DNA from 3 places in the Exiguobacterium sp. PHA03 genome. Region 2 is predicted to be linked to each of the others. Evidence: riboswitches for the same ligand, from Rfam matches in the RefSeq annotation. Region 2 holds a riboswitch; each other region holds the start of a gene.

What was found. Region 2 has a riboswitch for S-adenosylmethionine ahead of mtnK (S-methyl-5-thioribose kinase). Riboswitches for the same ligand answer to the same signal wherever they lie in the genome.
Positions count from the first base shown of each region.
Region 1: another riboswitch for S-adenosylmethionine. It lies ahead of Q7C19_RS08940 (methionine ABC transporter ATP-binding protein); the one in region 2 lies ahead of mtnK (S-methyl-5-thioribose kinase).
Region 3: another riboswitch for S-adenosylmethionine. It lies ahead of Q7C19_RS12885 (amino acid permease); the one in region 2 lies ahead of mtnK (S-methyl-5-thioribose kinase).

Region 1 covers NZ_JAUTYQ010000001.1:1,696,480-1,706,900, forward strand. The annotation lists gene sufC (Fe-S cluster assembly ATPase SufC) at 1-702, opposite strand, end outside; gene Q7C19_RS08925 (MDR family MFS transporter) at 836-2,086, opposite strand; gene Q7C19_RS08930 (MetQ/NlpA family ABC transporter substrate-binding protein) at 2,166-2,993, opposite strand; gene Q7C19_RS08935 (methionine ABC transporter permease) at 3,026-3,691, opposite strand; gene Q7C19_RS08940 (methionine ABC transporter ATP-binding protein) at 3,688-4,710, opposite strand; SAM riboswitch class I at 4,789-4,893, opposite strand; gene Q7C19_RS08945 (bifunctional cystathionine gamma-lyase/homocysteine desulfhydrase) at 4,951-6,117, opposite strand; gene Q7C19_RS08950 (PLP-dependent cysteine synthase family protein) at 6,110-7,033, opposite strand; gene Q7C19_RS08955 (S-ribosylhomocysteine lyase) at 7,030-7,494, opposite strand; gene Q7C19_RS08960 (class I SAM-dependent methyltransferase) at 7,498-8,136, opposite strand; gene Q7C19_RS08965 (thioredoxin family protein) at 8,676-8,957, opposite strand; gene gcvH (glycine cleavage system protein GcvH) at 9,056-9,439, opposite strand; gene Q7C19_RS08975 (arsenate reductase family protein) at 9,504-9,866, opposite strand; gene Q7C19_RS08980 (DinB family protein) at 9,901-10,353, opposite strand.
Region 2 covers NZ_JAUTYQ010000002.1:263,630-274,050, reverse strand. The annotation lists gene Q7C19_RS12530 (DUF58 domain-containing protein) at 1-875, opposite strand, end outside; gene Q7C19_RS12525 (AAA family ATPase) at 872-1,828, opposite strand; gene Q7C19_RS12520 (ABC transporter permease) at 2,193-3,197, opposite strand; gene Q7C19_RS12515 (sugar ABC transporter ATP-binding protein) at 3,194-4,675, opposite strand; gene Q7C19_RS12510 (sugar ABC transporter substrate-binding protein) at 4,699-5,781, opposite strand; gene mtnA (S-methyl-5-thioribose-1-phosphate isomerase) at 5,793-6,842, opposite strand; gene mtnK (S-methyl-5-thioribose kinase) at 6,839-8,005, opposite strand; SAM riboswitch class I at 8,083-8,186, opposite strand; SAM riboswitch class I at 8,392-8,493, shown strand; gene Q7C19_RS12495 (2,3-diketo-5-methylthiopentyl-1-phosphate enolase) at 8,564-9,754, shown strand; gene Q7C19_RS12490 (2-hydroxy-3-keto-5-methylthiopentenyl-1-phosphate phosphatase) at 9,751-10,410, shown strand; gene Q7C19_RS12485 (methylthioribulose 1-phosphate dehydratase) at 10,407-10,421, shown strand, end outside.
Region 3 covers NZ_JAUTYQ010000003.1:68,003-78,423, reverse strand. The annotation lists gene Q7C19_RS12920 (M20 family metallopeptidase) at 109-1,281, shown strand; gene Q7C19_RS12915 (hypothetical protein) at 1,359-1,706, opposite strand; gene Q7C19_RS12910 (DUF1801 domain-containing protein) at 1,792-2,217, shown strand; gene Q7C19_RS12905 (MFS transporter) at 2,270-3,508, opposite strand; gene Q7C19_RS12900 (CBS domain-containing protein) at 3,535-3,990, opposite strand; gene Q7C19_RS12895 (MarR family winged helix-turn-helix transcriptional regulator) at 4,174-4,596, shown strand; gene mmuM (homocysteine S-methyltransferase) at 4,667-5,599, opposite strand; gene Q7C19_RS12885 (amino acid permease) at 5,574-6,977, opposite strand; SAM riboswitch class I at 7,055-7,156, opposite strand; gene Q7C19_RS12880 (polysaccharide pyruvyl transferase family protein) at 7,265-8,785, opposite strand; gene Q7C19_RS12875 (ketopantoate reductase family protein) at 8,991-9,905, opposite strand; gene Q7C19_RS12870 (GntR family transcriptional regulator) at 10,088-10,421, shown strand, end outside.

The DNA.
Region 1 (10,421 bases), on a different contig from region 2:
GAGTTCTTTACCGCCAGACATGACGATTTTTCCGCCCATCATGATGTGGATGAAGTCTGGCTCGATATAGTTCAAGAGACGTTGATAGTGCGTGATGATCAAGCAGCCGAATTCAGGTGAACGCATTTCGTTGACACCTTTTGCAACGACTTTAAGTGCATCGATATCAAGACCTGAATCGATTTCATCGAGAATCGCGATTGCTGGTTTAAGCATCATCATCTGAAGAATTTCGTTACGTTTCTTTTCTCCACCAGAGAAACCTTCGTTGAGGTAACGGTGTGCCATTTCTGAAGGCATCTCGAGAAGACCCATTTGTGAATCAAGTTCACGGATGAATTTCATGAGTGAGATTTCATCGCCTTCTTCACGACGCGAGTTGATTGCTGAACGAAGGAAGTCTGAGTTCGTAACACCACTGATTTCGCTTGGGTACTGCATTGCGAGGAACATACCTGCTTGTGCGCGTTCATCGACTTCCATGTCGAGGACGTCTTCGCCGTCGAGTGTGACTGAACCAGATGTCACTTCGTACGATGGGTGACCCATCAATGCTGATGCGAGTGTTGATTTACCTGTCCCGTTTGGTCCCATGACCGCGTGGATTTCCCCGCCTTTGATTTCCAAGTTGACGCCTTTCAAGATTTCCTTGCCGTCGATCGCGACGTGTAGATCTTCAATCTTCAAGTGTGAAGCCTTCATGTTAGAATCCCTCCATCTATTCATTTCGTGACTGACGATTCAGAACACGAGCGTTACTAATTTAGTATCATTCTAATCTTAAAGAAACATGGCGTATTATTCAAGCGTCATCGCTCGTTGTTTTTTCTCAAAATCATGCGTTTTGTTGAGAATCATTCGAAAGTTTCATCGGTTCCTCCAGTTCCTCGATCGTCGAAGTCCGATGAATCCGTTGTGACAGTAGGAGCAGTGGTATTCCGAATAATGTCAAGCCCGCTAAAATCCCGAAAATCGGTAACGGACGGTCCGCTCCATATAAACTTAATAAATGTCCGCCGGCAATTGGACCGATTGATTGTCCGATCGACGTCAAGCCCATTGCCCCGAAATAACTGCCCCTTAATTCCGGCTTCGCAAAGCGATCAGTCAAGATGTCGGTCATCGTGAACATCATCACTTCCCCGCACGTGAAGATGAACATCGCGACGATCATCCACCAGATCGCGTTTGCATTCCCCATGACGAACAGTCCGATCGCAACAGTCGCAATCCCGGTCGTGATCGAAACGAGCGGTGACGTCTTGACGCCAAACTTCATGATCGGATACTGCACGATCAAGACGGTGATCGCATTGATCGTGATTAAGATCGCATAGAGTGTCTTCCCGCCTTCAAGGAGTGACGTCTCCGTCAAGAATTGCGGCAAGGTCGAATTGAACTGGCTGTAGCCGAAGACCCCGAAGATGATGCCGGCGAGTGCCAGCGTAAAGGCGATATCCGTCCGCAACAGACGAACCGTCGCTCCGAACGAGACCTTCTTGCCACCATGTGTCTCAGTGATTGGATGACGTTTAAATAAGAATCCAATCATCACCCCGTATGCCATATAGACGAACGCCGTGATGTAAAACGTTGCGGACGTATTCCCCGCACTCAGCAGTAAGGCAATTCCTGGTCCGATCGCAGCTGCGATGTTGATCATCGCGTAACGGATATTGAAGACGAACAATCGGTTCGCTTCGTCCGTCGTATCACTGATCAAGGCACGAGCGGATGGCTCAAAAATCGAACGACAGACTCCGTTCAAGGCACTGAGGATGAAGAATGCCCAGAACGTCTCGACTTGCGCGAGTGCGATGAAGACGATCGCGAACCCGATCGTTCCGGCGAGCATCATCGCCCGGCGACCATACCGGTCCGACAATGTACCGCCGATGAAACTCATAACGAGACTGGCGATCGCCGAAATACTGAGAACCCAGCCGACATCGACCGGATCAAACTTCAGAACGGTCGTCATGTAGATAGCGAAAAATGGCATCGTAATGAACGTTCCGAGACGTGAGAAAAACGTCCCGAACAAGACCCCGATTGTCAACGGATGCAGTTGACGTATGCGTTGCATATGATTCCCCCTAACCCCTGTTTCAGACAAATGAAAAGCATCCTTCCATTATATAGGAAGGATGCCGGCTTCGGTGAACTTATTTGCTGACTGGAACGACCGCACCTTTGTACTTGTCGAGAATCCAATCTTGGTTTTTCTTCTCGTGCAGCACGTCAAGAAGTGCTGTGACACGTTTGTCTTTCTCATCGCCGTCACGTGTGACGATGATGTTGACGTATGGTGAAGACTCATCTTCTGACGCGATCGCGTCTTTCAACGGGTTCAAACCGTTATCGATCGCATAGTTCGTGTTGATGAGGACGGCGTCGCCTTCATTGTTCTTGTAAGCTTGCGGAAGAAGCGATGCTTCGATGTTCGTCTTGAACTTGAGTTTCTTCGGGTTCTCCGCGATGTCACCGAGTTGCGCGTCTGTCGTTTTACCGTCTTTGAGTTTGATTAATCCTTCGTTTTGAAGGAACGTCAAGACACGACCGCGTTCCGCGACGTTTGAGCTCGTTAAGATCGTTGCACCGTTTGGTAACTTATCAAGTGACTTGTATTTCTTCGAATAGATACCGAGTGGCTCAACGTGGACGCCACCTGCGTTCGCAAACTTATACGATTTGTTTTCTTTCTCTTGTTGCTCGAGATACGGTACGTGCTGGAAGTAGTTCGCGTCGAGTTCTTTTTCAGCGAGCGCTTTGTTCGGAAGCACGTAATCTTGGAACTTCTTGATTTCAAGCTTGTAGCCTTTTGCTTCATATTCCTTTTTGACGTGTTCGAGGATCTGAGCGTGCGGTACGTTCGAAGCACCGATGACGAGTGTCTTGTCGTCGCTTCCTGATGATTTTTCGCCACAAGCAGCAAGACTGATTGCTAAAACGGATACAGCGGCAGTACCTACGAATTTTTTCCAAACTTTCATGAATGATTCCTCCAATATGAATAAAATTTGAATTAACGTTTATCGATTGCTCGGATCAGTAAGTCCCCAATGATTTGGATGACGAAGACGATTGCTAAGATTAAGAGGGTCGCAATGACGATGACATCGTTTTGAGAACGCTGGAATCCTTCGATGAAGGCCATGTCCCCGAGTCCACCTCCGCCGACTACTCCGGCCATTGCCGTGTAACCGACAAGTGCAACGAGTGTAACCGTGATACCAGAAACGATAGCAGGCAATGCTTCTGGGATTAAGACTTTGTAGATGATTTGGAACTTCGTCGCGCCCATCGATTCAGCTGCCTCGATGACACCTTTATCGACTTCGCGAAGTGCGAGTTCAACCATCCGACCGTAGAACGGTGCGGCTCCTAAAATCAGTGCCGGTAATGCTGCTGTTGGTCCGAGGAACGAACCGACGACTGCTTTCGTAAATGGAATCAATAAGATCAGTAAGATGATGAACGGAATCGAACGGAAGACGTTAACGATCAAGCTCAAGATCGAATAAAACGCCCGATTTTTGAACAACAATTCTTCATTTGTCGCAAACAATAATAAACCAATGATCAAACCGAGAACGAATGTCGAAAGACCAGCGACTGCCGTCATATAGATCGTACTGCCTGTCGCTTCCCACACCATGTCCCAGTCTAGGTTGTCAAAGAATGAAATCATCGGTGATCCACCTCCACTTCAACATCACTGGCTTGAAGCTTCGTGATGACCGCTTGTGTTGCTTCTGTTTCCCCGATTAACTGAATGAACAGTGTACCGAGCGCCCCTTCCTGTGATTGACCGACGTTTCCGCCGATGATATTGAACAGGACGGGTGAATCCTTCATGACTTCCGCGAGGATCGGACTTTCCGCCGTCGATCCGACGAACGTCAACTGAACGATTTTTCCGGTTGGGTAGCGTTCGCGGAGTTTCGCGAACGTCAACTCGTTTTCCGATGGCGACGTCAATTGTTTGACGAATTCCTTCGTCATCGCTTGCTTCGGATGACGGAAGACTTCTGCGACCGGTCCTTGTTCGACGATTTTACCGGCCTCCATGACGGCGACCCGGTGACAGATTTTTTGAATGACGTGCATCTCGTGTGTGATCAAGACAATCGTCAGTTTCAATTTTTCATTGATGTCGACGAGTAACTCAAGAATCGAGTCCGTCGTCTTCGGATCGAGTGCACTCGTTGCCTCGTCACATAAGAGAACGTCCGGGTTCGATGCGAGTGCCCGAGCGATACCGACACGTTGCTTTTGACCACCCGATAATTGCGACGGATAGGCTTTTTCACGTCCATCCAAACCAACGAGTTGAATCAGTTCCGCAACTCGTTCCTTACGGCGAGCCTTCGGGAAGCCACCGAGTTCGAGTGGGAACATGATGTTTTCTTCAACAGTCCGTGACCAGAGTAAGTTGAAGTGCTGGAAGACCATCGAGACATTCTTGCGGACGCCTCGTAATTCTTTTGGTTTCAGTGATGTCATTTCGACACCATCGATTTGAATCGAACCACTCGTTGGTGCTTCGAGCATATTCAACAATCGGATCAAGGTCGATTTCCCTGCTCCGGAATAACCGATTATTCCAAAAATTTCACCGCGCTCGATTGTCAGATCGACATTCGCGACGGCTTCGACCGCTCCGCGCTTTGAGCGATAAATCTTTCCTACGTCTTGTAAACGAATCACAACTGTCCCTCCTAAAATAAAAAAAGTGCGCGCGTTTTAGAGCAAACGCGCGCACTTTTCAGTACACAAAACCATTTGCTCTCATCTCCCAGACTTTTGTCTGCTGGAATTAGCACCACTTCGGATTAGATCCGCGGTTGCCGGGTTTCATCGGGCCAGTCCCTCCACCACTCTCGATAAGAGTTTCGGTATTAAGTTTGTAGAATATATTCTGAATATTAGCAGGGGTTATTTTTGTTGTCAAACAGTTTTTTCAGAAACTTTTTCGAGGAACGTGAAAGCACGTGTTAAGTCTTCTTTCAAATCTTCCGCATCCTCAAGTCCAACTGAAATCCGAACGAGACCGTCCGTGATGCCGAGTTCTGCCCGACGTTCTGCTGGGATCGACGCGTGCGTCATCCGTGCCGGAACGGAAATCAGGCTCTCGACGGCACCAAGACTCTCAGCAAGTGTGAAGAAATGTGTCGCCTCGACGAGTTTTTCTGCGTTCGCTGCTGAACCGACATCAAAGCTGATCATCCCACCAAATCCAGTCGCTTGTTTCGCTTGGATGTCGTGACCAGGATGCGATGCAAGTCCTGGGTAGAAGATGTTCGAGACGATGTCTTGCGCTTGCAAGAACGCAACGAGATCATGTGCTGTCTCTTCGATCGCATCCATCCGGATACCGAGTGTACGAAGACCACGGACGAGCAAGAAGCTGTCTTGCGGTCCAAGCACGCCGCCTGTCGAGTTTTGGATGAAGTGCATCTCTTCGCCGAGCGCATCATCTTTGACGACGACAAGTCCAGCGACGACGTCCGAGTGTCCGCCGATGTATTTCGTCGCACTGTGCAAGACGATGTCTGCACCGAGCGCGAGTGGTTGTTGATGATATGGTGTCGCGAACGTGTTGTCGACGACGAGTTTAAGATCGTGACGTTTGGCGATCGTTGCGATCGCTGCGATGTCCGTTACTTTCAACAACGGGTTCGTCGGTGTTTCGACGTAGACGATCTTCGTGTTGTCTTGGATCGCTGCTTCCGTTGCTGCAAGGTCCGTCGTATCGACGAATGTCACTTGAATGTTGAACTTCGGTAAGACGCGTTGCATCAAGCGGAACGTACCACCGTAGACATCATCTGTCATGACGATGTGGTCGCCAGACTCAAGCAAGTGGAAGACGGCATGAATCGCTGCCATCCCAGAACCGAAGGCAAAACCACGTGCGCCACCTTCAAGATCCGCAATCAATCGTTCGATGCTCGTCCGTGTTGGATTCGCTGTCCGTGAATATTCGTATCCGTCTTTGAGTTGACCGATTTTATCTTGCTTGTATGTGCTTGTTTGATAGATCGGAGGTGTGACGGCTCCTGTTGCCCGGTCGACACCTGTTCCTCCATGAATCAATGCTGTCTTCTTACGCATGAGTTTCGTCCACCTTTTCAAAGATTTGTTGGCTTAAATAGCGTTCGGCACTGTCTGCGAAGACGGTGACGATCGTACTGCCGGGGTGACGCTTCGCGATATCAAGCGCAGCAACGAGCGCTGCCCCTGCTGAGCTACCGACGAGTAATCCTTCGCGAGCAGCGAGTGTATGAACCGCGTCAAATGCATCACGGTCAGAAATCGTATGAATCTCATCAACGAGTTCACGTGGCACGAGGCTTGGCCATTTCGCTGTACCGATACCTTCTGTCTTATGCGGACCGGCTGGACCACCGTTCAAGACGGAGCCTTCCGGTTCAACGATTGCTGCTTTTGTACCGAGACGTTGTTTTAAGAAGTCCGCTGTTCCGGCGAACGTACCACCTGAACCACAACCGGCAACGAACCAGTCGATATGCGGCAAGTCCGCCATCAGCTCAGGACCGAGTGTCCGCTGATACGTGACTGGGTTCTCTTCGTTTTCGAATTGTAACGGAACGTAACTATTCGGAATTTCCTGACCGAGTTCTTTTGCCCGGTCGATGGCCCCTTGCATATCGAGTTCAGTCGGCGTGTTGACGACGGTTGCGCCGAGTGCCCGCATCAACGTCTGTTTTTCCTGACTGAATTTTTCCGGAACGACACAGATGACTTGAAGATCATATTTTTTAGCGGCGAGCGCCAAGCCGATGCCGGTATTCCCGGCTGTCGGCTCGATGATCGTACCGCCTGGTGTCACATGTCCGTTTTCGATTGCTGCATCAACGAGTTGAATGCCAAGGCGGTCTTTGACGCTGCCCCCAGGGTTCATCCATTCGAGCTTCGCCAAAATGCGCGTACCAGCAGGCAAATCGAATGAAGTGATCTCGTAGAGTGGTGTGTTTCCGACGAGGTCGCGGACGTTGTTCGCGATCATCCGAAGACGATGTCCCATTCATCACGACCGGCAAGCATTTTCTCGGCATAGTGCTTCGCTCCTTTGAGGTCATGTGCGCTCGCAAATCCACATTGGACTTCGTTTTGCGCTGGAATCTCTTCTGCTGTGAGGACGTCTTTCAACGTCTTCTCAACGAGTTCGCTCATTTTTTCGACCGAGTCGAAGTTCATCATCGCCATGTAGAAACCTGTTTGGCATCCCATCGGCGAGACATCGATGACATCATCCGAGTAGTTACGGATGTTTTCAGCAAGTAAGTGCTCGAGTGTGTGCATCGCACGCATCGGCATTTGCTCAACGTTTGGTTGCGTGAAACGGATATCGTATTTGACGACTTGGTCGACTTTACCTTCTTTATAACCCGCGACGCGGATATAAGGTGCTTTGACTTTCGTATGATCCAGGTTAAAGCTTTCGACGTTCATTTTTTGAAGTGCCATGATTTATTCCCCCATTTTCTCGGCTTCTACGAGCCAGACGAAGTGATTGTATTGTATAAATTTAACAGTGAATCCCCGTGATGTAAACAATTCTTCCATGACTGGAATCAACGGGTAGAACTCGCGTTCGAGATCTTCCGCTAACGCATCAAACCCTTGAGCACGTGCTTCACGGATCGTTTGCAGGCGTGCCTCTTCTGAGACGAACATCGTATCCGCGTAGACGATTTTTCCGTCTGCCGGTAAATGTGATGCCATCAGTTCGATTGCTTCTCCCTTTTCCTCATCTGTTAGATGATGAAACGCATACGTCGAAACAAAACTGCGTGCTTCCTTCGCCTCGAACGAGAGGAAGTGACCGTCTTGTACATCAAGTGACGGAATCTTTTCCGTCAGGATTGCCCGCATCTCCGGACTTGGTTCGACGGCGAGTACGGCGTCGTGACGTGCCAGAAGACGTTGTGTCAGGTTCCCTGTGCCTGCTCCGAATTCAATGACCGGCGACTGCGCTTTATCCGCTACTGTATCCAAAATCTCATCGTATCGACGAAAAACCTCTTTATACTCCGGATCATGTCCGGTTACTGTCTCGTCATACGTTGATGCCCATTCTGTGAAAACATCCATAAAACGTACTGTCATGCCTTGTCGTCCTCCATCTCACCAGTTAATTCCGAGTAATCGGATATGAATTAAAGTAATTTTCCTTATTCGCATTGTAGCAAGGAGATTCCATCCTGGCAAGCGACCGGCTCGAAAAACTTCCAGAAAACAAAAAAAAGGCGTTGCCGGCGAACCGACAACACGAATAATGTGGTTAGAAATGCTACGAAGGAAAACCCAGCTCCATTCGGAATTGTTCGCTCTTCCGCGTGGAGGACGGCGCCTGTTCGACATGATCGCCAGCTTACGTTCACTTCTTGATCAGTCCTTTCGATCCACCACCTATCTATTGCACCGCTTCGTCTTTGGGGGACGACTTAAGGGGAAACAATACACGGGCTTAGGATGGGAGAAAGGGTTCAAGACTTGAAGCGTATTGAACGATCACCTCTGCTAGACTTCCTATAATGCATTTCTAGAAGTTGTTATGAATATACCATTCATATTTCGGCGTTGTCAACGGATTATTGTAAATATTCCGACAATTTAACAAAAAGAAAAATCCAGTTGGACTTTTCTTACCGTTCTTGACAGAAAGCAAAGACGTTTTGGACGGACTGGAAGGCATAAAGTCGCTCTACGACTTGATTTCCTTCAATTCGCAACAACGCAGGAACACTCATGACACGGGCTTCTTCTAAGAAATCTGGAATGAAATTCCCGTTCGCCTTTTGAATCGATTGACCTGATTCCGTCGCTTCGACGATATCGAGCATGCGTTCCGCAATGGCGCATGTCCCGCACATCGGTGCATAGACATACAATAGCCCGTTTTCTGGGACGGTCGTGACCTCTTGCATGACGGTCGCTCCTTTCTTCGTGGTATCTGTCGTCAGTATACAAAAAAAAGAGAGCGGACGAAACGCAAGCGCCTCGTTCACTCTCTTTTCGTTAAGTATTACTCGTTGATCATCGATTTGTACGCTGCAGCGTCCATCAATGCTTCGACTTGTGAAGCATCTTCGATTTCGATGTCGACCATCCAAGCACCTTCGAATGGTGACTCGTTAACGAGTTCTGGGGAATCCGAAAGGTTTTCGTTGATGGCAACGACTTTACCAGAAATCGGTGCATATAATTCCGAGACTGTCTTGACCGACTCGACTGAACCGAATGGCTCGTTTGCTGAGATCGTATCCCCGACTTCAGGCAATTCGACGAAGACGATATCCCCGAGTTCGTGTTGCGCGAAATCCGTGATTCCGATGCGCGCTTTGTTTCCTGATACTTCGACCCATTCATGTTCTTCCGAATAGCGTAAGTTGTCTTTTACTTGACTCATTTCCGATTCCCCCTGTGGACTAATTTGGACTAACGTGTTCAGTATACCAAAATCGACTCTGAACTTAATACCATTTTCCTTGATACATTTCTTCCTTGAAGCCGATCGTGACGTCTTTCCCGTCTGTGACGATCGGACGCTTCAACAACATGCCGTCACTTGCGAGTAACTTGTATTGCTCGTCTTCTGATAGCTCTGGAAGTTTGTCCTTGATGCCTTGCGAACGATACGATTGACCGCTCGTATTGAAGAATTTCTTCAGTGGCTCTCCACTCTTTTGATGAAGTTCCTGAATCGTCGCAGCAGATGGTGTCTCCTCAACGATATGTTTGTAATCCACTTCGACACCGTGCTGTTCGAGTGCTTTTTTTGCTTTGACGCACGTACTACATTTCGGATAGCCGTACATCGTGACTGTTTTTGTCATGTTCCTCACCTCACCTTCAAGAGTAGCAGATGGATCACTTCTGCTTCAAGCGTGCGAGCGCCCCGTCAATCTGATCTTGGTGATGCGCGTCATGGGCAACGAACGACTCGACGAATTCTTGCGGTCGGAAATTCTCATAGGTCGCCGCAAATTGCTCATCAGACAGACGATTGAGGTGATCGACGATATCACGCCGGACACTGATCGCTTTCTTCAGTAAGGCAAGCGGATCGATATGATGCGCATACTCGACCGCCAATCGATTGAACTGATCGAAATCCGTCTCGACGAGTGTCAGCGGTTCGTCCGGTAACTTCGAGATGGCATGATCATAATAAAACCGGTCCCATAAATAGAGGTGGCTGACGCACTCAAGGACAGTCCACTTGTTCAGGGCAAGCGGCAGATTCCATTCTTCTGGCGACAAACGTTCAAGGGATTGATAGTAGGCAATCGCAAATTGCAGTTCAACCAATTCTTGGCGCATCTCGTTTTCCCTCCTCAACCAAAAACTTCGCCTTTACAGAGATTTTCCCTGCAAAGGCGAAGCGGTAA
Region 2 (10,421 bases):
TTCGCTCCTTCAAGTGGTAATGACAATGATTGAACGGCATGCCCGACGAGATGGATCCGATAGCTCAGTCGTCGTTTGTTCAACTGATCCGTCGTTTCTGCGAGCATCGAGATGACACGTTCGAAGGCTTCACCCGCCTCCGTTCCCTCATCAAAGACGATCGTCGTCTCCCGTTCTTGCTCTCGTTCGAACGTCTTCGTCATCAACCCTTGGCGTTTCGCTGTCGCTTTCCAGTCAATCTGATTCATCCGATCCCCACTGACGTATTCCCGGACCCCGACGACGGTAAAGGACGACTGGCGAAGATCAAGTGACACCGGTGAGATCCCGCCATCGCCACGGTCTTCCTCATGGGGAAGCTGAACGGCAAGGCGCGCTGGTTCAATCGCAAGATACGTCTCGACCGGAAACATCCGCTTCCGCTTGAATAACCCGAATGGATCCGTGATTTCGACGATACAGCCTGGAATCTGATACACCCCTCGACGAATCGATGGTATCGTGTAATCGATTTGCTCCGTCTTCCGGTAATGGGCTCGGAGTGGACGGCTGATATCGAGTTTTTCTTCACTGAGTTCGTTCGGAATCACCTCCGTCACTTCGACGGCTCCGACGAGAAACGGAAAACGTCGACGAACCCGTAAGGAAACCGGGATATCGGTTCCAGCAACGAGCATCTTGTTCGATACTTCGCGCGTCGCAAGTGCCTGCGTGACGGGCCAAACGAGGAAGAGCGTCCAGTAGACGGTCAGACCAGCCATGACGTAAAACAGCAAGGAAGCGACATTTCCGCCATCAACGCGCGCATATGCCCATAAGGCTGCCGTCGTCAAAAGTAATACAGCGTAACGCCAACCAATTTGCCACTTCGTCATAGGGACTCCACGTCTTGTTGGATCGGTACAGCAACCTCTTTTTTGATCTGTTCTAAAATCCGTTCCGACGATTGACCGTGATAACGCGCATCCGCTGTCAAAATCAGGCGGTGTGACAGGACTGGAATCAAGAGATGTTTAACATCATCCGGCAAAACGAAACTGCGTCCTTCCATGTACGCCCACGCTTGCGCGACCTTCATCAAGGCGATCGAAGAACGAGGACTCGCGCCGAGGTAGAGTGACCCATTCGTCCGTGTCGCTTGAACGAGATGGACGATATATTTTTTGACAGGCTGTGAGACATGGACGTTCTTGACGTCTTCTTTCATCTGGAGCAATTGCTCGCGACCAATTACAGCTTCGAGTATTTCGATTGGTTCATCCCGTTCAAAACGCGTGAGCAACTTCATTTCTTGCTGGAAATCAGGATAACCCATTTTGACTTTGACGAGAAAACGGTCGAGTTGTGCTTCTGGTAACGGATACGTTCCTTCATGTTCAATCGGGTTTTGTGTCGCCATGACGAAAAAGGGATTCGGAAGCGTATGAATCTCACCATCGACGGTGACGTTCGCTTCCGCCATTCCCTCGAGTAAGGCAGATTGAGTTTTTGGTGATGTTCGGTTGATCTCATCGGCTAAGACGATGTTTCCCATTAAAGGACCCGGTCTATATTCGAACTGGCTTGTTTTCTGATTATACATCGATACACCCGTCAAATCTGACGGAAGTAGGTCTGGCGTGAACTGAACACGTTTGAAGGTCAACCCGATCGATCGGCTGAACGCACGGACGAGCATCGTTTTCCCGACTCCCGGTACGTCTTCTAATAGAACGTGACCGCCCGCTAGTAATGCTGCCAATGATTGTGTGATGACATCTTCCTTACCGATGATGACTTTCTCTACGTTGTCGATAATCGCTTGAATCTCCTTAGTGTATGTTCGCATTGTCAGGCCCCTTGCTCTCATAGTAGTTGAATTTTCTGACTTTTTATATCATCTCATATTCCGCTATACTTTTAAAGAAATACGAGCAGTTTCAAGCACGTGAAAAAGGGGGAACGCCGTAGCGTTTCCCCTTATTTGTTTCAGGAACGAACACATGCCGTGATCCGTTCTTGAACCGTGCAGTTGCACGTAAAACACGAATACATCCGTGTCAATGGACAACGTTCGTCAAGTCCGGTGATCCTCTTCTTTCAGAAGCGACATGCGATCGTTCCCTCTACATTGGTAATCATTCATGTGCATCACCATCCTTTCATATATTGAATATTACCGAATATGTTATAAATGAAACGTCGAATTTTAATTATTTTTTCCGATACCGCGCATAGGTCGTCGCGAGTGCGACCGCAAGGACCAGCCCTTTGATGATATTCAACGAATAGTATGGAACAGACAACATGACAAGACCATTTTCAAGAATCCCGACGAGACAAGCCCCGACGAGTGTGCCCAGGGCATTCGGTTTTCCTTGCCCTGCGAACGACGAGCCGATGAAGGCAGCTGCGACCGCTGGCATCAAGTAACCGGACCCGGCGTTGATTTGCGACGATCCGACTTGTGACGCAAGCAAAATCCCACCGATTGCAGCAAGTAACCCAGCAATCAGATATGCGAGTGCCCGGTAGCGGTTGACACGAATTCCCGTCAGTCGTGCGGCTTCTGGATTCCCACCGATGATATAGAGAAAACGACCGTGTCGCGTATGACTTAAAAAGACATGTGTCATAGCGACGACGACGAGCATGATGACGATGATCCAAGGCGCCTGGCTGATTTTCGCGAACGCCTCCGGAATTGTGCCGACTGTTGGTGTACCGTCTAAGCGCGGCATTCCGGCACTGATTGAACCACCACCAGTATACGTCATCGCGGCACCTTCGACGATGAACATCGTCGCAAGCGTCGCAAACAAATCCGGAATCTTAAACCAGACGATAAGTAAGATGTTCAACAAGGCGACACTTAAAGACAGAAGGAGTGCTAGACCAATCGAGACACCGAGTGGAAGACTGTACCAGACGAAGAATGAGACGACGAAGGAGCTTGCAAGTGTTGCAGTTGATCCTACGGATAAGTCAAATCCATTGATCGTCAATGAAACCGTCAAGCCGATCGCGATGATCGTCACGATGGAGATACTTCGTAAAATATTGATCAAATTCGTCCCTTGTAGGAATGTTGGAGCCGTCGTCGCAAAAAACAGGACGAGGGCAAGGATCGCGAGGACGATCCCCCAGTCGTTCAAGAATCCAAGGACCGGACGTAAACCTTTCCCCCGATTCATTTGTTTTGATACTACCTCATTCATCGTTGCCCTCCTCCTGTCGCATACCACAACAAGGTTTCTTCTAATGTATCCGCCGTCTTCGTTTCATGGACAATCCGTCCATCGAACATGACGTAGATTCGGTCCGTGACGGTCAAAAGTTCATCCCATTCACTCGTCGCGTAAAGGATCCCTTTTTGTTGTTGCGCGAGTTCGTCAATCAGACGATAGATATCTTGTTTAGCTCCGACATCGACACCTTTCGTCGGTTCATCTAAGACGAGGACAGAAACATCGGTCAGTAACCATTTTCCGATGGCGACTTTTTGTTGATTTCCACCGGATAGTTGACCTACTTCCTGTTTCACGTCTGCCACTTTGATGCCCAGCTCCTTAACCCATTTCGATGCCTGTTCGACTTCTTTACGACGATCCATCAGTCCCCAGCGGTTGACGAAATCATGAGCTGCCGCTGCTGTCAGGTTTTCTGCGACAGAATCGGCAACAAGAATTCCTTCTTTTCGCCGTTCTTCCGGAACGAGACCGATTCCCGCTTGAATCGCAGCTTGTGGATTGCAAAGGCGATGGGCTTTTCCACCTATACGAACCTCCCCTTCCTGAAACGGGCGATCACCGAATAATGCTTTGCATAATTCCGTTTTACCGGCACCGACAAGACCCGCGATACCAACGACTTCCCCTGCTTGAACCGTCAAGGAGATGTCGCGGACGTCCGCATTCGTGGCACTCTCGACCGTCAGTACGTTCGTCGCATTGATCCGTGACGTTTTCGCGACAGACGTAAGCTTACGCCCGAGCATCTGCTCAACGACAGCTTCTTTCGGGATGTCTGCCAAAAGATGTCGCGAGATGAGTTGACCGTCGCGCATGACCGAGATGGAGTCGCAAATGTCATACAATTCTTGTAGGCGGTGGGAAATGAAAATGATCCCAAGTCCCCGTTCCGCTAAACGACGCACGACTGAAAAGAGATGGCTTGTTTCCGCCTGACTGAGAGGTGCCGTCGGTTCATCCAAAATTAAAAAACGACGTTCCTGAACGAGGGCGCGTGCAATCAATACGAGTTGCTTTTCAGCAAGACGTAATTCTTCGACACGTGTCTTGACGGAAATATCCGCCTGTAATGTCGCTAACGCTTCTTTCGCACGCTGTATGTAACGGCGTTGGGATACCAAACCCGTCATTGTTCCGTCCGTCAACAGATCGAGACAGATATTCTCAGCAACCGTCAAATACGGGACAAGCGCCACATCAACCTCTTGTTGGACGAGATCGATCCCGATTCGTTTTGCATCACGCGGAGATTGAATTGACAGTTCTTTCCCGTCAAGACGGATGATTCCTTCGTCCGCTGTTTCCGCTCCAGATAAGACTTTCATCAGCGTCGACTTACCGGCACCATTCGCACCGACAAGCGCATGAATTTCACCAGACTTCACCTCAAAGGAGACTTGCTTGAGTGCCTGGACTCCCGGAAACGCAAGTGAAATCCCGGTCATTTCCAGGTGATGATTGATAGACGTCATTGTTTTTTATGGACGTCACGCAACCGGTCCATCCACGGCTCATTGAATTTATCCGACGTACTCCAACCTTTGATGATCGTATCGAGATTATACATCGTTGTGTCCTGCTTCAATGCCTTCTGCTCAACGAGTTTCGCATCGAGATCAAAGCTATCTGGTGTCTTCTCTCCGGCGATTTTCTTAGCCAGTAGTCGCATGTCCGTTTGTCCAATCAGGAATGGATCCACCGCACTCGTCGAAACCCAGTTGCTGCCTTTCTCACGCATCAGGTTGATGTCCTGATTTGAGACATCGATCGAGATCAATGGGATTTCTTGACGTTTATTATCCTTGAGCGATTTGTAAGCGCCTTTTGCGACTTCGTCCCATGCTCCCCAAACGGCATCAACGCTTCCTTTCGGGTATTTCGCGAGAATGGCATTCATCTTTGTCGCGATATCCCCTTGGACATCTTGGAAGTTCGTCGGTCCAACCGTCTCAAGCGTTTTGATTTTTCCGTCTGCTTCGTACGTCTTATAGATTTCCTGACGACGATCGAGCGGGGCAAAACCTGGTCCGAACCAGAGTTTGATGACACGGACCGGCTTTTTGTCCGTCACCTTCGTCACTTCATCGAGTGATAGCTTCGCAAGTTGATGATCGTTTTGGAACGTTTCCGTCACGCCTTGTAGAGATGCTCCTTTTTTCTTCGTGACCGTATCGAACGTCACGACCCTTAGTCCTTTATCGACTGCTGGTTTGATCATGTCATAGGCATAGTCTTCCTTACCGTGCGAGATGATGAGCCCGTCATAATCTTGCTGAATCGCTTGCGCGACCAGTTCCTTGAACTTGACATCGTTACCTTCCGAAATGAACGTGCTGACTTTAAAGCCGAGCGCTTCGCCTTCACTTCGTGCGCCATCAAGGAATTGTTTCGTATGGTCGTCCGATGCCAGGTTGCGGATGACGGCGATCTTGACGTCCGATTGAACCCCTTTTGGTACATCCTTGACGACCTTCGTCGTCGTGGCTTCTCCATTCGCACAAGCCGCTAGTAATAAGGCCGGTGCTAGGACGGCGTAAGCTAGTTTTTTCATGACATATCTCCTTATCCGAGGGGTTGAAGCCCTGTTAATTGTTCAATCGTTTCTTCATTCGGTTGCGTGATGACACCAAGTTCGGTGATGATGCCCGTGATTAAGGTGTGTGGTGTGACATCAAAAGCTGGGTTGAAGACAGCAACTCCTTCTGGTGCTGTCGCAACACCTTGGACAGTCGTCACTTCCTGCGGATCACGTTCTTCAATTTCGATCGCGTCTCCGGAAATAAGTGAGAAATCAAACGTCGAGAGCGGTGCTGCGACGTAAAACGGGATACCGAAAGCTTGAGCAAGTAATGCTAGTTGGAACGTTCCGATCTTATTCGCCGTATCTCCGTTTCGTGTAATCCGGTCCGCCCCGACGATGATTGCATCGATCTGTTTTTCTTTCAGCGTATGGGCGACCATGTTATCTGTAATTAGCGTGACATCGATGCCGGCACGTTGTAGCTCCCATGTCGTCAGTCGTGCTCCCTGCAGTAATGGTCGCGTCTCACTCGCAAAAACAGATAATTCAATGCCGCGTTCTTTTGCGATATAGAACGGCGCAAGTGCTGTTCCATAAGCAGCGGTCGCAATCGATCCAGCATTACAGATCGTTAGGATCCGGTTACCTGACTGGAACAATTCAAGTGCATGAATCCCGATTTGACGTGACGTCTGCGCATCCTGATCGTATAAGGCAATCGTCCGCTGCTCGAGCCGTTCGCGGATCTCTTCTACCGACGTCCCGTCTTGAATGATTGGATTCAATTGATCAAGGACATTTCGTAAGTTAACAGCCGTCGGTCGTGTCGCGAGTAACGTCGCTGATGTCTCAAGCAAAGTCTGCTTATAGATCGACAGTTCTGCTTCAAACCGGTACGCCTCTTGAACGAGTACGAATCCGCCAAATAAACTGATCGCAGGCGCCCCTCGGACGCGCAGTTGTTTAATCGCTTCGACCGCTTGTGCAAGATCGGTAATGACTTCATAGTGTTCTTCCTGCGGTAGACGTGTCTGATCGAGAATTGTCAAGACACGATCTTCATAACGAATACTTTGAACGAATGTACTCATCGGCTAAGTTCCTCCGTTACGTCGAAGTTTCGTAAATCATCAAATGTCCGGCATTCGGTCCGACGTTTGATTAACGCCGATCCTAAACGTAAAGCATGTTGTTTTCGTTCTAGTCGTTCCGTAATAGAACTAATCGTTTCTAAATCAGCGACTGGTGCGAGTCCGATCGTCCGACGAATCAGTTCGCAACCGGCAAAGCCGAGTGCATCCTGCAAGATCGTGCTCAGTACATCGTCGACGAGTCCCGATGTCCGGAATGGTTCGACGGCTTCGCGTTCCCATAAGGCGCGGAACGTCGAAGCGAACGTCAGCCAGAACGTATCGATGTCGCGAATCCGGGCATCACGAAGTGCTGAATAATCCGGGTATGCTGCAAAGAATAAGTGGGCGATGAACTGTCCGACATCGAATCCGAATGGACCATAAAAGGCGAATTCTGGATCGATGACTTTCGTTTCCGTTGCCGAAGCAAAGATGCTTCCTGTATGTAGATCGCCGTGTAGCAACGCATCTCCTTTTGTGATGAAAAGCGCTTCGAGTTTTGCGACTTCGCGTTTCAACTCATCGTCCGCCCACAGACGTGCCACCTCTTCTTCAAGCCCGGCTTCAATCTCGTTCGTCTCCGCGTCATGGAACGGATCCGTGAAGATTAATTTTTCCGTGATGTCGCACAAGTCCGGATTGTAGTACGTTCGGGCGACACGTTTTTTTTCAACCGGACCAAGCGCAAAGTCCGATGTATGGAATAAAGTCCGAGCGAGATAAGAACCAATATGTTCCGCAAGCAACGGATACTGTTCACCTGCGAGTAAACCGCTTCGAACGATTGTCAGATGTGAAAGATCTTCCATGACCGTATACGCCTCGTCGTGACTAGCATGAAAGACACGCGGTACGAACGGCACGGCATGCCGGGCGAATTCACGGAGTGCGGATTGCTCGATCCACGCCCGCTCGAGTGATAGTGGCCAGCTCTCACCGACGACTTTCGCGTACGGGAGTGCTTGTTTTAGAATCAATCGATGTTCACCTTCTCGAATTCGAAAGACAAGGTTCAGATTGCCGTCGCCAATCTCTTCTGCTTCGACGGTTCCGTCGCCGATCAGTCCTAGTGAGCGGACCCGTTCGATCGCGTCCTGTTCTGTAAATGCTTTGTATGTCATCTCAGTTCCCCCTGTGTGATACACGAAAAAGCGCCTCTTTTCGTCATCGAAAAGAGGCGCAGGAAAGTCACTGCGTCCTCTTATCTCTCAGACGAAACGTCTGTTGGATGTAGCACCGTGCCAAGTGGTCGGTTGCTGCGGCGTCATCGGGCCAATTCCCTCTGCCAACTCGCGATAAGAGTCGTATGTAGTTGTCGTGTGTGATATTGATTTGAATCTTACGCAATCCTCTTCTCTGCTGTCAAATCGAAATTAAGCAAAAACGGATATCGTTTTCGCTCCATATATAGAAAGAGTATTTTCAAAAAAATAAATTTTCTAAAAATAGTTTGACAAGTCGTGACTCTCATGTAAAAATTGCAATTAGATTTCACAATTTCATCCAATTCTTATCAAGAGCAGACGGAGGGACAAGCCCTACGATGTCGCAGCAACCGACCTTTTGGCACGGTGCTAATTCTTGCAGCTACTAAGCTGACAGATAAGAGTCCACGTTCGAATCATTCATGGTCTCTTGTCGCTGACGAGAGACCATTTTTTTATTGAAGGAGGAAAGACATGTCTTACATCACAGCTACTTATCAATTGACCGCCCGTGATCGACTGGAGCAACGCGCCGAACAACTCGCGCTTGGTCTGACGGTTGGTTCCTGGACGGAGCTGAATCATCTTGAGCAACAACAACTCGCCTCATTCAAAGGAGAAGTCGTACATACGGAAGAGCGCGACGGTAAAGGCTATATCACGATTCGTTACCCGGAACACAATGTATCGCGCGACTTTTCTGCGATCTTGACGACCGTCTTCGGGAAACTCTCACTCGACGGTGAAATCAAATTAACAGAACTGCTACTACCCGATACATTCACGTCGGATTTTCCAGGTGCGAAGTTCGGGATTGAAGGGGTTCGTTCCTTGATTGGTGTCGAAGATCGTCCACTGTTAATGAGCATCTTCAAAGGGGTCATCGGACGCGATTTATCGTTCCTTCGTGATCAACTCGAAGGACAACTTGCTGGTGGGATCGATCTCGTCAAGGACGATGAGATCCTATATGACAATCCGTTGACACCGACGATTGATCGGGCACGGATCGGACGTGAGGTTATCGATGCTCATTTCCACCGGACCGGTAAACGTGCGTTGTATGCGATCACACTTAGTGGTCCCGTCTTTACGCTCAAGGATCAAGCCAAACGATTGATTGACGCTGGAGCAACTGCTTTCTTGTTGAATACCTTCACATACGGACTCGACGTCTTACGTGAATTGGCAAGTGATCCGGAGATCAACGTTCCCATTTTCAATCATCCGGCTTACAGCGGTGCATTGATTGCTAGCCCGAACCACGGTGTTGCAGCGCCTGTCTTACTTGGCACATTACCGCGCGTTGCTGGTGCAGACTTAACACTATTCCCGTCACCTTACGGCAATGTCGCTCTTCCGAAGGACGTCGCCCGCGGCATCGCGGTCGAAGCGACTCGCCTCGGTCAGACGAAAGCGATTTTCCCTGTCCCTTCAGCCGGTATTCACCCAGGACTCGTTGCTCAACTCGTACGCGACTTCGGGATCGATTCCGTCATCAACGCTGGTGGTGGCGTACATGGTCATCCGCAAGGTGCTGCGGCTGGTGTTATCGCTTTTCGTCAAGCACTTGATGCGGCACTCGCAAATGAATCCCTATCGAATGCTGCGTCACGACATGAAGAATTACGAGTCGCGCTCGACGCTTGGGGGATCAAGTCATGACCTTACGAATTCTTTGTGACTTCGACGGTACCGTAACGATGCAGGATAACATCATTGCACTCATGGAGGTATTTGTGCCAGTGAATGACTTCGAACCGTTGAAACGTGGCGTGCTCGACCGGACGTTATCGATCCAAAGTGGTGTCGGGCAGATGTTCGCGCTTCTGCCGTCCGACGGTAAAGCGGACTATCTTGATTTCTTGATGGAGCGCGCCGTCATTCGCGAAGGATTTTCGGAGTTGCTTCAGTACAGTCGTCGTCAAGGAATCCATTTTTCGATTGTTAGCGGTGGAATGGACTTTTTCGTCGAACCGATCTTAGCACCGTTCCTCGAGCAAGAGCAGATTTACTGTAACATTGCCGATTTCAGTGGTCCATTCGTCCACATCGATTGGCCACACGCCTGCGATGCCCATTGCACGAATGGATGCGGCTGTTGTAAAACATCCGTTGCCCGTACATTATGCAAAGACGATGACGTCATCATCGTCATCGGTGACTCAGTGACGGACTTCGAACTCGCAAAACAAGCGGATCGTGTCTATGCCCGTGATTATCTGATCACGTTGTGTGAAGAAAATGATATCGCCTATACACCTTTTGAGACGTTCCACGATATCGTTCATGATTTAGCACGATCGGAGGTGACGATATGACATTCATGCGA
Region 3 (10,421 bases), on a different contig from region 2:
CTTTTCTTTTACCTCAAGACGTTCAGTACCGTAAATTATTTTCTGAATTAGTTTACCTCCCTGAAGTATTTTTATCAGGGTACACTACAGGTAAAGGGGGAAAAATTCATGCAAACAGCGATTACTTACTTACAACGGTGTCTTCAAATTCCAAGTGTCAATCCGATGGATGGAGAAGAAGCCGTCGCACGTTACGTATACGATGTATTGGTCGATCATCAGATCTCGACAGAATGGATTGAAGTTTCACCAAAACGAATTTGTCTCGTCGCGACCGTCCCTGCGAGCGAGGATGTTTCACGTCCTGCCGTCCTCGGTCTATCTGGTCATCTCGATACGGTTCCAGTTCAAGAAGACGGCTGGACGAAAGATCCATATGGTGGCGAAATCGAAGACGGCCGCATCTATGGTCGTGGGGCTTCTGATATGAAATCAGGTGTCATGGCAATGGTGCAAGCACTGATTCAATATAGAGAACGTCAAGAACGACCAAACACTATCAAACTTCTGATTACATCCGATGAGGAGAATGGAATGACGGGTGCTCGTCATTTGACCGAACAAGGACACGCGGATGATTTAGACGCTTTACTGATCACAGAACCAACAAGCGGAATGATCGGTTATGCACAAAAAGGTGTCGTTGGGATCGAAGTGACATGTCGTGGGAAAAGTGCACACAGCTCTGCCCCTCAACTCGGACGTAATGCGATCGATGACGTCTATCGCGTCATCCAGGAAGTGAAGTCGGAACGCTTCTCGATTACGGCGAATCATCATCCGGCGCTTGGTCCGGTCGTTGCGTCGATCACCTCGATTTCAGGAGGCGAAGGACCGAATGTCGTTCCGAGTCAGGCTTCCTTTTATATGGATATCCGGACGATTCCCGGGTTCGGTCGAGCGGACGTTCTTGCTGCCTTTACAGCTATCGAGCGTCGTCTTGTAGCAGAAGATTCCGAGTTTGATATGAACGTGACCGTCATCAAGGATATTCCTTCTTGTGAAACCGATGAACAGGCGCCTTTCTTGCAACAGGTCGCGGATACGATGGAGCAGGTTAGCGGCGTGACACCACGAAAAATCGCTATTCCAGGTGGAACGGATGGTGCGATGTTCAGCCAAGCGAAAAAGTCATTTCCAATCGCAATCGCTTCATTCCATGATTTCCGTCTCGCACACCAAGTGGATGAATCGATTCCGTTATCCGAATATGAACAAACGATTGCGTTTTGCTTCAACTTGATCAACACACCATTACATCAATCGCTCCCATCACATTAAAAAAAGAAGGAACGACATTCGATATTGTAACCGAATGTCGTCCCTTCTTTTTGTGTTAGCGCCTTTCATCAGCTGATTCAGTAGACGCCAAGTTGTGCTAACGCCTCACTTAAATAACTTTGATCACTGCGAAACTGGTGACTCGTTTGTCCGTCAGACCAACTGATGAAGACACGACCAAGTCGGTCATAGCGTAAGCGGAGACGAATTACTCCCTGCTCGAATACGACTTCACCGTGTAACGACTCATGGACGTGAGCAAAGTTACGGATGAACACATCATATTGATTGAATGTAACTGAAAACTGGTGTTCACTATTCCGCCCTACCATCTGAATCGTTAGTTCTTCTTGCGTTGGATATACGTGTAAGATTTCCCATAGTACACTGCTTTCTTCTCCTCGAAACACGATACGATGCTTCATTCGATTTCCACCTCTGAGCCACAGGATATTTACTAGCACTTCTCGAAAGTAACCCATATCTTCTTCATCCGAAAGGAGTCTGCTTATGCCTGATACGCCAAAGACAGGTCCTACCGAACAGTCCGTTGATGCCTTTCTGACACAAGTCGAACCGCCGCAACGTCAAGCAGATGGTATCACACTACGTCAGTTCTTCGAAGATGTCACGGGATATGAAGCCGTCCTTTGGGGTTCATCCTTGATTGGTTTTGGTTCCTACCATTATCGCTATGCCTCCGGCCGCGAGGGCGATAGCTTTTATGTCGGCTTTTCTCCGCGGAAGACGAACCTCGTCCTTTATCTCGCACTTGGTGAAGACGCAGTCTCAGAACGACTGCTTGCCAGTCTCGGTACGTATCGACGCGGTAAGTCCTGCATTTACGTCAAACGACTGACTGACATCGACTTAGGCGTACTTCGGGAAATGATCGAGCACTCGATCCGCACGTTAAGAACCATGTACCCCTCTTGATTTCAATCAAAAACAGCCGAAGCGAATGCGCTTCGGCTGTCTTGTTATCGAATTAATGTCCGCCTTCCGTCCGGTCGATATGGCGAATGTGTTTGAGATTGACCCCGATGATGATGACGGATAAGAGGACGAAGCCACTTCCGACATAAAACGGTAGATTTGCGTTGAAGATTTCAGCCAATTTACCGGCCATGAATGGCGCGATGGCTGCCCCGAGAAAACGTAGGAAACTGTATGCCGCAGATGCTGTCGAACGTTCGACAGGTGCTGCATCCATGACAGCTGTCGTGATGAGCGTGTTGTTATTCCCAAGCACAGCTCCCGCCAAGATGACACAGACGATGACGACGGCTGGAGTTTCCGTGAAGATTCCCATTAAAAGAAGCAAGATCGCGAATGTGATCAACATCATGATCATCGCTTTGATCGTTCCGAACCATTGTTTCAGTTTCGGAGCCGTTAAGACTGATGTGATCGCAAGCAACATCCCCCAACCGAGGAAGACGAATCCGAGTCCTTTCGCTGGTAGTTTCATGACGAATGGTGCATAGGCCATGATCGTAAAGAAACCAACGTTATAAAGCGCCGCAACGATTCCGAGTGTCAAGAGCGAACGATGCTTCATCGCTTGGAACGGTGCTTTTAATGATAACTTTTGTTTTGGTGCAGCAGATGCTGCTGGTTTTGGCATCAAGAAGAGCAAGACGAGAAACGCGATGACCATGATTGTCGCAACACCCATGAATGGGGCGCGCCATGTGATCGAACCGAGTGTTCCGCCTAATAGCGGTCCAATCGAAATCCCAAGACCAACGGCTGCTTCATACAAAATGATGGCTTTTGCTGTTCCGCCTGACGACAGCGAAACGATCGCAGCCAGTGCGGTTGCGACGAACAAAGCGTTCCCAAGTCCCCATCCACCGCGTAACGCGACGAGCGTCCAAATGCTGTCTGCTTGTGAAGCAAAACCAGCAACAGTTGCGATGACGGCGATCCCGAGCATTAATGTTCCTTTTTGACCAATCCGTGATGAGATCGCGCCTGTAATTAACATCGCGAATGCCATGACGGCGTTATAACTTGTAAATAAGAGCGTTACTTCACTTTTGGACGCTTCTAAATTCTCGGCAATCGTCGGTAACACGGGATTGACGAGTCCCATTCCCATGAATGCTGTAATACTGGCGAAAAAGACTGCCCAAACAGCAACCGGTTGATGGAATAATCCATGTTTGCTTTCCGCTAATACCGTTTCCGGCTCAAGCGTCGTCGTTTTTTCAGCAAGTGCCATAGTGTCCCTTCTTTCTATTGAATGTATTATATGAACTGTTTAAACGAATGGCGGATGACGTCGCCTCGACTAATGATCCCAACAAGACGTCCTGCCTTAAGGATTGGAAGCTTTTTGATCCGTTTTGAACCGAGCGTTGCTGCAATCTCTTCCATTTCTGTATCAGCGTCTGCTGTTACAACCTTCCGGCGTGCAAGTTCCATGACAGGTCGATTCAAGATATGACGAATTCGATCTTCATAATCTTCTTCGTCTCCTTTGATGACATCTACATATAAGAATGTATCGACGATGATGTCCTTGTGTTTTCCGATCGCGCGCATGATATCTCCGTCACTGATATAACCGACGACCTCTTGCTCGGCATTGATGACGGGTACGCCGCTAATACCAGATTGAATGAATCGTTCGATGACCGTACGAATCAGATCTGTATCGTTTACCGTAATGACCTCTTGTTTCATCGATTCATAAGCTTTCATCTGAATTCTCCTTTGTCGTTCGTTTCTCATCTACGAAAGTTGTATGATACAATTAAAAGAACAAAAATGATTGTATAATACAACTACAACTCTGTCAAGCCTCCTGCTTTTCGCATTGACAGCTTATCCACATTGGGTAATCATGAGGAACAGAGAGACTTTTTTTGAAAGGGGAGATACCCGATGTCTCAACAATCACTCGAAACCATTGAACTCGAGTTAGCGATCCTGATCCGGCGCTTAACGACGGCGACGGCAGACAATCGTAATTTGGACCGTGCTTCTTATCTCTTACTGCGACAATTAGCGGATTCCGGCAACGTCGGTGTTAAAACACTTGCCCGTGAACTTCAGCTCGATGTCTCGACCGTCAGTCGTCAAGCAGCGGCACTCGATCAGAAGCAACTCGTTGAAAAAGTAAAAGATCCGACAGATGGGCGAGCCTTCTTCTATCATATTACAGATAAAGGACAACAAGAACTCACCATCTACCGAACCGCACGTCTCGCGAGCATCGAACGTCTACTGACAGACTGGCCAGCGGATGATGCAGAAGATTTCGGACGCCTATTGCAACAATTCAATCGCGCCTTGCGCGAACGGTAATGGAATCACACCATTAAAAAAACGGACGCGAAATCGATTGATTTCGTGTCCGTTTTTTCGTCATCATTCATCACGTATGAGAAACCTGGCAAACCGAACGAATTTGCGCGATATGTTCCGGTGAAGTTCTACAACAACCGCCAATCAATCGTGCTCCAGCTTCATACCATGTCTTTGCGATGGCTTGGAACGACGTGCACTGATTCGTACCCGACCACGTCTTTGCGACCGGATCATAGACTTCACCGGAGTTCGGATAGACAATGATTGGAACACTCGTCAACGTCTTAACGTGACGGATGAAGTCGGTCGCGTAGGATGCCGGAAAACAATTTGCACCGATTGCTGCAAGTTGCGGATGCTGTCCGATTGTCTCGATGCATATCGCAAGCGGTGTTCCCTCACTGATGTGCGTCGCATCTTGAAGCGAGAACGTCAGCCAAGCAGATACTTCCGGGAACGCTTCGAGAATCCCGAACAACACGACAGCTTCCTCAAGCGACGGAATCGTCTCGAATGCCAGCAGATCAGCCCCTGCTTCAATCAATGCTTCGATGCGCGGTCTGTGGAAGGCTTCTAGCACATCTGCTGACACACCATAATGACCGCGATACTCAGAACCATCTGCTAAGTAGGCACCATAAGGACCAACTGATCCCGCAATCAATGCGGCACTCTTTCCGCTACGCGTCCGTGCATCTTGCGCTAAGGTAACCGTTTGTCGAATTAACGCTTGTGCTTCCTCGGTCGTGATGTGACGTTGCTTGAATCCTTCGATACTTGCTTGATAGCTTGAGGTGATCGCAACATCGGCGCCCACTTCAAAGTAATCGTGATGGACACGCTCAATCTGTTCCGGTGCTTCGATTAAGAGGCGTGCTGACCAGAGTGGATCGTTCAGGTCGAATCCCTTTTGTTCGAGTTCAGTCGCAAGCGCACCATCTAAAATTAGGAAAGGAACTTCCTGTAATCGTTGATCAACTGGATTTTTGATTCGGGACATCTTCAACACTCCGTTTCTGAGAAGAATTCGTGAACGCATGAACGACATAACAGATCACGATGAATGGGATACCGCAATACAAGGCGACTCGTTGCGTCGGATCAAATCCGATACCAATCAGGGAAATCAAACAGACGACAAAAGCGGCGATCGGTACCAATGGAAAGAGTGGTGTACGATAGACCAATTCGTCGACCGTATGCCCTTCGCGGAGGAATTGTTTCCGGAAGCGATACTGCGCAACGCTGATACTCATCCAGACGACGACGACAGCAAGGCCGGAAATCGAGACGAGCGCAATATAGACACTTCCTGCTGCATAGATGCTAGACAGCAAAGCAAGTCCTCCGCCAAGCATGCTGAACAATACAGCTCGAAGTGGAACCCCACTTGGCGTCACCTGGGCAAAGAAGCGCGGAATCATGCGTTCGTTCGCAAGCGACCAAAGCATCCGGGAGGCAGCGTAAAGCCCAGAGTTCGCTGCCGACAAGATCGCTGTCAGAATGACGAAGTTCATCACGTCTGCCGCATACGGAATTCCGATTCGTTCGAACACCGCAACGAACGGACTTTCGAGCACGCCCTTCCCTTCCGTTGGCAATAAGACGGCTAATACGATGATCGTACCGACGAAAAAGAGGACGAGTCGCAAAATCGTTGTTCGGATCGCAAGCGGAATCGTCCGCTTCGGATCGACCGCTTCACCCGCTGCGACGCCGATCAATTCCGTTCCTGAGTAAGCAAAGTTCACAGCAAGCATCGTCATGAAGATCGCAAATGCTCCATTTGGAAACAATCCTCCTTCCGTTAAGGAAGAAAAGAATGGTGCTGGGCTACTATCTTGTAATGGGATGAAGCCAACGATGGCTCCCGCACCAAGTAAAATGAACGCAATGATCGTTACGACCTTAATGGCGGAGAACCAAAATTCAACTTCAGCGAACACACGGACCTTCAAGACGTTGATACCAAGGATCATCGCAGCGAATAATGCACTGAACACCCAGACTGGAATCGACGGGAACCAACGTTGCATCAAAATGCCTGCTGCCGTGAATTCTGAACCAAGGGCGACCGTCCACGTCAGCCAGTAGAGCCAGGCCACCGTATAACCGGTACCGGGTCCGATATACTTCGTTGCGTACTTATGGAATGATCCGGTTTCCGGCATGTGCACAGCGAGTTCACCGAGACTTAACATGACTAAGTAGACGACGACGGCTCCGATCAAATACGACAAAATCGTTCCGACACGTCCCGCTTGTTCCAACGTATAACCTGTACTTAAAAATAATCCTGTTCCAATGACGCCTCCTAACGACAGCATGATCAGATGACGTGATTCCATCTTGCGTCGAAAAGCTCCGCTCGTTTTCATGAATCCATTTCCTCCTCGTTCCACCTATTTCAAACAAAAAACGCATCCTCACGGATGCGTCGGTCGACAATTCGGAAATCTTATCGATCGGGTGCAGCACCCGCAGGAATTAGCACAGTATCTTTCGACCTGTTGCTGAGGTTTCATAGGGCCAGTCCCTCCACCTCTCTGGATAAGTATGTAATTGTTCCTAACCCTATCAAGTCTTTTCCGAATTGTCAACACAATTCAGAATACTCCTACCAAAAAACATTCCGCATTATAATGACCCGGAATGTTAGAACACTTTATTTTTTTGCGAATAGATCCGCTGTCTTTAAGGCTGCACGAACCGCTTTTCGGTTCAATGTCCCTTGCTGGTGCTTCATTTTCTTCGTTTGGGCAGCCAGTTGCGCTTTGAGCGCCGCAATTTCCTGATCTTTTTGAGTCGTCGTTGTTTGTTTCTGCAATGCTTTGATTTTCTTATCTTTTTCAGCTAATTGAGCTTTTGCCTGTTTTTGCGCATCTGCGATTTTTTTATCTTTTTCGGCTAATTTCTTTTTTGCCTTTATTTGTGTATCTGCGATTTTTTTCTCTTGTTCTGGGAAGAAGCGTTCGAAACGAGCTACTGCTTCTTCGAGACTCACGCCAGAAATCGGTTGAACCGGTGGAAGTAGTTCCGCTTGCGCCATTTGACGGTCAAACGGTACATTCTCAGGATAGTTCGTCTCTTGATAAATGTGTTCAAGATCATTCACGTTCAAGAAATCAACGAAGTTGTCGAAGTTACCTGCTTGAACACGTGCCGGACTTTGGAAATCAGCATTGGCTACGACGTCGGATAATTGTGTATCCGCTTTGATGTCGTTCGCCCAAATATGCGTCAACTGATGATAATCCGTTAGTTCGCGCATTCGTGCATCCTTTGGAATGAGGATACTCGGCGTACCCGCAAGCGTTGCTGTGATATTTCCATGCAAGCGCGCACCAAAACTGAGGTCTGCCTGCCCGATGAAATCGAACCATGTTTGTGCGTTCAAGAAGAAACGAACACGATCGTTCATGTAAGCAGGATCCGACATCTTCACCGGATAGTTCGTCACGGACAAATCTGCGATCGGATGCGTTCCTGTATACGTCAATTTCAGTTCCTTCATCCATTGGGGAATGAAGTAATGATTCGGATACTCTTCCATTCCGCGCGTAATGAAATCAAGAACATTTTGTGGTGCTAAACGTGACGAGTTGACCGTAATCATCGACTCGGGCGTAATGTTCGTTTCACGAATATGTAAGTCGCGACCAAACGCGTACATCGAAGGACATCCGATGACACGATGATCAATGCCTTCGCGAAAACCAAGACGCGTCAAGTATTTCGACGTGATTTCCCCACGAAGACCAAGCATGCTTGAGCGCTCGAGAACGGCACTGACGAATGCTTTGACATCTTCATCGAACGGGAATCCACCATCTAAGTCTGGTTCAAACGGTGCACGTAAGCCTACACCGATGACGACGACTGGAATTTTTAATTTCTTGATAAGGCGGGTGTACTTCCGTAAAGTCGGTACGAATTCTTTTCGGAATGCGTCCGCTAACGGAATGACGTAGAGATCGAAGTTAGCATTGATCTCATCCGCCCGTTCTTCATCGTAATAGTAATAGTCCGGTGTAATCGTCGTACCTTCTGTCATTAACGTCCGAAAGATACTGTATTGATAAATGAGATTTCCAACGTTTCCTCCAATGGAATTATGTTTCATCAAATAAGGAGCATCGAACTGTTCGAATGGTGTCATACCTGCACGAATAATAATACGTTTCATAATGGATAAACTTCCCCTCTCGTCTGCTTCATTCGTCCTTGCAAGAAAAAAATGCGGAAAAATATATTATCACTTTTTTTCAATCTCATTAACAATAGATGAATTTTATTTCGGAAGTCAACGATTCCTAGGGGAAACAGGTCTTTCGTCATCAAAACGAAACATTTGTACTACTCCATTATTTTTCTAAAATAGAAAAATGTAACTATTTAATCGTTCCAAGATACATGCGTAAGTTTGATTCGACTAATTTTAAAGCTCTGAACCGTTCTGTCGAAGTAGGTTTTAACAAGGCGCTGAAAAAATGTTCCACTTCGACTGGCTGACCTTTTTCCATATCGCGCAACATCGACGATTTCATCGTATCTTCCATCGCATGCATCTGCTTCAATAGCACCGTTTCTGTATCGTCATTGAAGACCGCGCCCTGTTCTTCCATCGCCTGTTTCGCTTCGTTCATGACGTCTACAATCATCTGACGCCCGACAGCTTCTTCCCGAATCGAACCGATCGCTGAACGAAATAGCGTCGTCACACCCGCAAATGTCGAAATGAAAAGATACTTTTGCCACATGTCATCCATGATATGCATCGAGTACGCCATCGGTGCCTTCGCTTTCGCAAAACGTGTTGCGATCTCCTGCAAACGAGCTGTTGGTTTGCCGGTTCGTGAGCCAAACAACAGTCGATGTGACGGACTCGTCTGTAAAATGCGTCCTTCTGCATCAAGCGTCGATTCAATGAAGCAAAGACCGCCCAGTACACGCTCTTCTCCGAAGACTTCTGTTAACCGACGAATATGTTGCATGCCATTCAATAAAGGAATGATATACGTCTCGTTCGAAACGAATGGCGTAAGATCCTTTAAGACATTATCTAAGTGATAGGCTTTCGTCGAAAGCAAAACGACATCAAATACGTGATCCGGTCGCATGTCTCGTGTCACTAACTGAGGAGTGATCGTGATATCGCCATGAGGACTAGTGATCTGTAGACCTGTTTTTTGTAATTGTTCATATCGCTTCGGACGGACGAGAAAGGTCACCTGTTCACCTTGCTCAGCAAGACGGCCCCCGAAATAACCTCCGACTGCTCCTGCACCTACAACTAAAATGTTCATATGTACTATCTCCTCCTTACCCGTTCTGGTTATTGATTACTCCTTCACCCTAACATATTTGGAACCGATTTCCTGATTGCCAGTTGAATCTCTAAGATTTAAGTGAAGCGTTTGCATTTTAGAGAAAAACGTATATACTAACTTGTATACAAGTATACTCACTCTAGAAATCAGGTGATTTTATGTCAGAACTGTTATACCCCTTGAAATGGTTGTCAAAAGCTTCTGCCGGAGATCGTGTCGCGCACGAACTACGAATGCGGATCATTTCAGGAAAAATTGAAAGCGGTACCATATTATCCGAAAACAAAATAGCCTCTGATTTTTCAGTCAGTCGCTCACCTGTCCGTGACGCGTTAAAGGTGCTTGCAGCCGAACAGTTGATTCGTCTCGAACGAATGGGGGCGGTCGTCGTCGGTTTATCCGAGCGCGACATTCAAGAAATCTATGATGTCCGGTTACTCATCGAAACGTTCGTCTTCGAGCGACTTGTTAAGGTCGAACGGGCAGAACTCG